DNA from 2 places in the Veillonella sp. T34266-5 genome. Region 2 is predicted to be linked to the other one. Evidence: a T-box and tRNA genes for the amino acid it is inferred to sense, from the RefSeq annotation. Region 2 holds a T-box; the other holds one or more tRNA genes.
The links. A T-box is a leader RNA that pairs with one kind of tRNA and senses whether it is charged. The one in region 2 lies ahead of thrS (threonine--tRNA ligase), so its partner is inferred to be a tRNA-Thr.
Positions count from the first base shown of each region.

Region 1: it has a tRNA-Thr gene. The T-box ahead of thrS (threonine--tRNA ligase) is inferred to sense a tRNA for this amino acid. The anticodon was not compared.

Region 1 covers NZ_PPCZ01000011.1:119,340-122,973, reverse strand. Annotated here, with positions in the region: gene alr (alanine racemase) at 1-383, shown strand, start outside; gene VIHSUH07_RS04810 (hypothetical protein) at 723-1,211, opposite strand; tRNA gene VIHSUH07_RS04805 (tRNA-Thr) at 1,612-1,687, opposite strand; gene VIHSUH07_RS04800 (PepSY domain-containing protein) at 1,737-2,306, opposite strand; gene fliB (flagellin lysine-N-methylase) at 2,479-3,396, shown strand; gene VIHSUH07_RS04790 (hypothetical protein) at 3,472-3,634, opposite strand, start outside.
Region 2 covers NZ_PPCZ01000024.1:166,577-170,210, forward strand. Annotated here, with positions in the region: gene VIHSUH07_RS08800 (winged helix DNA-binding protein) at 1-196, opposite strand, end outside; gene thrS (threonine--tRNA ligase) at 424-2,334, opposite strand; T-box leader at 2,409-2,638, opposite strand; gene VIHSUH07_RS08810 (hypothetical protein) at 2,990-3,634, opposite strand, start outside.

The DNA.
Region 1 (3,634 bases), on a different contig from region 2:
CCCTCCACAGTGAAGTCGTACACGTGCAACATCTCGAAGCAGGCGAAGGCATTGGTTATGGTTCTACCTATATTACTCCAGAGCCTATGACAATCGCTACTATTCCTATAGGCTACGCCGACGGTTATCCACGCAGCCTATCCAATCGTGGTACCGTCCTCATCCAAGGTACCCGTTGCCCTGTAGTAGGACGTATTTGTATGGACCAATTCATGGTGGCTGTACCTGATACGATTACGGTTAAACCAGGCGACAAGGTTGTACTATTGGGTTCTCAAGGTCATGAAAGCATCTCTGCCCTTGAAATTGCAGCCCTCGCCTCCACCATTCCTTATGAAATCTTCTGTGGCTTCTCTGATCGCGTGCCACGACAATACATATAAAATAAAGAGGATGGCACCAGTGATTTCAATGTCATCCACAAAAGCAAAAGCACCACCGAGCATTCGGTGGTGCTTTTATTCTCCTATACCATACACATATGGATTGTGTGTGTTGTGTGTGTATTGTGTGTTGTGAGAGAGATATTTTATATACATCATGTATATACTTATGAATTGGGAGGGAACCCTTCATAAGGAGGCCCTAAGGCGACAGACGGCATAGGAGAGAGTCAATGTTTGTCTGATCCACCAAAGGGCCCGCATCGGGGTGCACTGGGAGATGTATGCACCCCAAGGCGCCGATGGGATGGCGCGATGTATGTGTATTGGTATAGTAGATTATTTATGAGCTTTATCTGCTTTTTCAGCCTTTACAGCTGGAGCAGATTGAGCTTTTTTGTTGGATTTTACGACCTTAGTTGTTTTATGGTCTTTTTTATCCGCTTTTATAACCTTTGTTGTTTTTGCATCCTTTTTATCTGCTTTTGCAACTGCAGGAGTTGTATCAGCATCCATGGACGCAGCTGCAGGATTAGCCGCAGCAGGAACTACGACAGGTTGTGCAGTTTCATTTACTGCAGGTTTCGCAGCAGGACCTGCCATAGCTACTGGTACAGTATTAACAACTGGGGCTGTTGTAGCAGGAGTAACTGCTTGTACAGGTGTTGTTGCTTCTTGTTTTACTACTGGTGCAGTTTGTACTGCTTCTTTAACGACCGGCACAGGTTGTACTTGTGGGGCTTCTGCTGCATAAGCAACTACGCTAGTGCCTAATACACCAGCTACTGCCAATGCAAGGCTAGTTCTTACGATAGATTTCTTCATCATGTCCTCCTAAGTTTCAAATAGTTAATCGCATATAGGTTATATTACTTAACCTAGCTACAATCACATCTGTTTACCACCTAGGCCTATGGCGGCTAACTGAAACCATCTTAGCCACCGCGTATGAGATGTAAATTAAGATATCTGAACTGCCCAATTTATTGCATGAAATATATATGAATTTTTGGCTAAATTTCTATAGAGTTTTTACAAATGCGATTCATGAATCATCAATTCATATTATGGCTGATAATTTCTATGAAAGCCCATACTATATAACATAACGCAAGCTATCAAATATCAATTTTTTCAATATAATACAAAGCTAGATAATTCATGAGTAAATTTTTAGAAAAAACTCCGCACATACAAAAAAGCCACAAGGCGTTAACCTTGTGGCCATTGGAGCTGATAATAGGATTCGAACCTACGACCTACTCATTACGAATGAGCCGCTCTACCAACTGAGCTATACCAGCATGTGTATAGTAACATCCTACTCCTATTGCAGTAAGATGTCAAATACACCTATTTTACGCCTTTTACAGATACAAGTTCACCTGTGAAAGCGTCTACATGCACTTCAATTTCTTGATGATTAGCGGCACCAAATTCTACATCGTATACAAAACGACCTTTTTCATTTTTTACAGACCAGCTATTAAGGCTAGTTGCTTGGCCTTTTGTTTGAGCAAAGGCAAAGTTTACAACTGCGTCTGGCGTTAAAATACGAGTAGGATCAAAGGCCTTTTTCTCTAAACCAACCTTGTATGCGCCTTCTTTTGTTTCACCAATTTGATTTGTATTGTAGTTATATTTCAACTCATACTTACCTGTTGAATCAAAGCCTTCAACTTCATATTTAATTTGACCATCTTCGCCATCAAATGCAATTTCTGTAATCGCTGCTTTTGGATGTTGTTGAATGAAAGCATTGAGCAATGTATTGGCGCCTACAATGGCTGCATGATTAGCATCAACAACTGCTACTGTCGGTTGTACCGGTACAATACTAGCCGCATCAACAACTGGTGCATTTACCCCAAATGCCGCTGCTAGTGCCAATGCAATACCGCCTTTTACGAACATAGATTTCATAAGTTCCTCCTACATAAATAGTATTAGTAAATATTCCATATACTACTATTATACACAATAATTAGGGCTTTCACGAACAAAATCATAATCTAAAATAACACCCACGAATAGATAGCATATGTTACAATTTAATTAGTAAAACAGTAATTAATAATATATACAAGTGAGTACTATGATTTCTTTATATCCAACCTTTTACCATACATTTCAATGCAAAGCCGATCAATGTCATCATACATGTTGTCAAAAGTGGACTATCGATGTAGATGAGGAGACGGCTAAATTATATCAAACACTGCCTACACCATTAGGTGAAGACCTGCGGAAATTTATGACCGTCGATGACGAAGGCTATTATTTCATGTTTAGCGACAAACAGCCCACCTGTCCGTTACTACGGGAAGATGGATTGTGCCGCGTAGTCTTAGAACTAGGCGAAGATAGTTTATGCGATACCTGTCATATGCATCCACGGTTCTATAAATATATCGAGGACCTCGAGCTCTGTGGCGTCGGTCTATCCTGCGAAGAATCGGTAGAAAAGTTACTAGCTACCGAAGGCGATCAATTGCTATTCACCATCGAAGATGATGACGGCGAATTTACTGCTGAAGACCGTCCCGTACTCGAAAATATCTTTGACCTCTTAGCATTAGGTATTAATCCTGCTATTTGTCAGTTTACACTCAATCATTCTATCCACTACTGCCAAGAGTTAGTTACTATATATAAGAAAACGGAGCCTATCGATGAGGAATGGACAAAACAACTAGCCCATTTAGAGGCCATTCTGTCATCGACAGAGGCATCAACTACGATGGACTTACTTAAGGCCGACACCATCGATGTATCCGCACTCAACAAAGTGTATCAATACATCTTATACCGCCAAATTGATATGCTTGCAGAATTCTCGTTAGAAAGCCTTGTGCGATACGCCTTTGACGCCACAGTATTTATCGCATTGCTAACACATCAATTCGGAAATCTGCCAGAACAAATCAGACGATGGTCTGAACAAATCGAATACGATGAAGATAACGTAGCATTCTTATTTAATGAATATGAAAACAAGAACCATGACAAATAAAAATTATCGGGCAAATCCTGCGTAGTTGCTATATAACGATGAAAAGACACATTCCCAAAAACGGAATGTGTCTTTTTAAAATAGTAGTATGCCTAAAAATTTTATGCCTACCCAGATGATGTACGCACCGCATATAACGAGAAGTCCTTCAAAGGCATTGCCCGAAACGGAGGCCCCCACAATACGTCCTACCACGGTGATTAAGGACATGGTAAGAAGAAGGCAAATAATCGTAAGA
Region 2 (3,634 bases):
CATGCCTAGTTTTATATACATGTTTAATAATAGAAAATTCTTCACGTGTTACATTGCCAGCATCATAGATTTTAGATTCTTTATCATAGAAATCTTTATAAACCAAGTCAATCATCCCCCATAATTGACGATGGGCGAGCGTAAGATTTTTGTTTTTTTTACGTTGCAAAATTGAAGCTAAACTTGACTTCTCCACACAAGGTCACCACCTAATCATAATAAGATGTTCATTATAATTTCTCCCGCTACTATAATGAAAGAAAAATCCCCTTATATATGAACTGCTACTATTAGATTATAAAATCTAAAGATAACTGTCCAGTATATAAGAGGATTTTTTATACTAAATTATTATTGACCAAATATCGTTAAATCCATCAAAAAATGATAGATAAACAATCAGATATATCAACAATTATATAATTAGTTGCGTTCTTTAATTTCAATTTTAATGGAGTTGAAGAATTCATCGAATGGAACTGTACCTAATTCGTCGCCACCGTGTTTACGTACGTTAACGGAATTCTCTTCCATTTCTTTATCACCAACAACGAGCATGTAAGGAACTTTTTCCATTTGTGCTTGGCGAATTTTGTAACCAATTTTTTCGCTGCGGTCGTCTACTTCTACGCGAACGTAGTCATGGCGCATTTGTTTTGCCAATTGGTTAGCGTATTCCACGTGTTTTTCGGAGATAGGTAATACTTTCACTTGAACAGGCGCCATCCAAGTTGGGAATGCACCAGCATAGTGTTCAGTCAAGATACCGATAAAACGTTCCATGGAACCGAAGCATGCACGGTGAATCATGATAGTACGATGTTTTTGACCATCTTCACCAATGTATTCTACGTTAAAGCGTTCAGGCAAGTTCATATCCAATTGGATAGTACCACATTGCCATGTACGGCCCAAGGAATCTTCGATATGGTAATCGAGTTTAGGACCATAGAACGCGCCGTCGCCAGGATTGATAACATAATCAATGCCTTTTGCTTCGATAGCGTTACGCAATGCTTCTGTAGCTGCTTCCCAAATTGCATCATCACCCATTGCATTGTCTGGTTTAGTAGACAATTCAACATGGTATTTCAAACCAAATTGGCTATAGATACGGTCGAACAATTCGATAACTTTCATTAATTCGGATTGCATTTGTTCAGGCAACATAAATACGTGCGCATCGTCTTGTGTGAAAGCACGAACGCGGAACAAGCCGTGTAATGCGCCGGACAATTCATGACGGTGAACTAGGCCAAGTTCTGCATAACGAAGTGGCAAGTCACGGTAGGAATGCATTTCGTTTTGGTAAACCAAGATACCGCCTGGGCAGTTCATAGGTTTAATTGCATATTCTTCGTCATCAATGATTGTAGTATACATATTTTCACGGTAATGATCCCAGTGACCAGATGTTTCCCACAATTGTTTATTCAAGATGATTGGTGTGCGGATTTCATCATATTCGAAATCATGATGTACTTCGCGCCAGAAGTTTTCCAATTCGTTGCGAAGAGCCATACCTTTTGGCAAGAAGAATGGGAAGCCAGGACCTTCTTCTTTGATAACGAACAAACCAAGTTCTTTACCGAGTTTACGATGGTCGCGTTTAGCCGCTTCTTCAAGCATATGAAGGTATGCATCAAGTTCTTCTTTCTTTTCAAATGCTGTACCGTAAATACGTTGTAACATTTTGTTCTTTTCATCGCCACGCCAGTATGCACCTGCAATGCTTTGTAATTTGAAAGCTTTCACCTTACCAGTAGATGCAACGTGAGGGCCTGCACAAAGGTCAACAAAATCGCCTTGTGCATAGCAAGAAATCACAGCATCTTCAGGAAGGTCTTCGATCAATTCTACCTTGTAATCTTCGTTTTTAGATTTGAAGAACTCGATAGCTTCTTGACGAGACATTACAGATTTAGTGATAGGCAAGTTTTCTTTTACAATACGGCTCATTTCCTTTTCGATTTTAGTCAAATCTTCAGGAGTCAAAGTATGTTCCATATCGATATCGTAGTAGAAACCTTTATCGATAGCAGGACCGATAGCCAATTTTGCTTCTGGCCATAAGCGTTTAACTGCTTGTGCCATAACATGAGAAGCTGTGTGACGTAAAGTATGTTTACCGCCATCTTCTTCAAATGTTAAGAAAGCTACTTCAGAACCATCTACGAGTTCTTCGCGAAGGTCTGTTAATTCACCGTTTACGTTAGCAGCTAATACTTTTTTAGCCAAACTATTAGACAATTTTTTTACTGCTTCCCCAAGAGTAGTGCCAGCAGCGTATTCCTTTGCACTACCATCAGGTAAAATGATTTTTACATCTGCCATTTTAATTTCCTCCAATTTATTATCTAGGATAGACTGGATTTTTGTAATAAAAAAAGACCCCCTATCCCTACAAAACAAGGGACGAAGATCATTCGCGGTTCCACCCTAGTTAATTCACCGCATCACAAGGATACAGTTCATTCACTTCATTAAGCCCGATAACGGTGGCGGCCGTATTTGCCTACTTAGGTTCGACAAATCAGTTTAAAGGGGGTAACTCAAATATATGTGTAAGGCATTTCCAGCATCTGCCTCTCTCTGGTACACAGGGATATGAGAATCATGTCCTTTGCATCACTTTTACTAAGATATCTTATCATAGGTCCTAAAAAATTTCAACTATATAAGTACCTCCTAAAAAATAGAACAGGCCTGTTCTATTCCTAAAGACACGCATACACATCTCTCTAAAAATTAGTACAGGCCTGTTCTATTTCTAAAGATACGCATACACATCTTCCTAAAATTAGTACAGGCCTGTTCTATTTCTAAAGACACGCATACACATCTTCCTAAAATTAGTACAGGCCTGTTCTATTCCTAAAGGCACGCATACACATCTTCCTAAAATTAGTACAGGCCTGTTCTATTTCTAAAGATACGAATACACATCTTTCCAAAATTAGTACAGGCCTGTAGTATTTCCAAGAACTATCTATTTACGTTCAAAGTGCGCAGATAGCATGGATCCAATTACTTTTTCAATTTTAGAGTTTGTAATGTCTGGACCCTTGAATAGGATCAACATTACGTCATCGGAATTGTCTTGTTTAGATACCATCAAGACGCCGCTACCACGAGCACCATTATCGTCGTAATCTTTTGCAACAATAATCATGTTGAGGTAATGGTCTTTCATGTATGTATATACTTTGCTTTGTTTAGCAGAATTGCCGATGCTGCTCGCCATTCCCATAGCACGGTTAAATACGATAGCATTCGCATTATGCGGGTTGTTGCGAAGTTGTTGTTTTTCTTCATCGTTCAATGGCAATAGGTTAACCATCATGGATTCGCCCATGCGGCCACGAAGCATAGCTGGCATTGTTTCACGAACATCTGCAGGAATGTCGTTACTAGGATTGAGTTTTAAATCCTTAGGCACGGTCATGTACAATGTACCCTTGCTGTTTTGGCCTTGTACGGTTTTACTATTGTCGATAGCGCCCATTGTGAAAGTATCTTTAATGATTTCCATTTGCACGCCCAATGGTTTTTCCGGTACACCACGGCTAGCTACTTGAATATCGCCAGATTTAGTTTTCTTAATAGTTTCCACAGACCAAGTTGCACCTGGTTT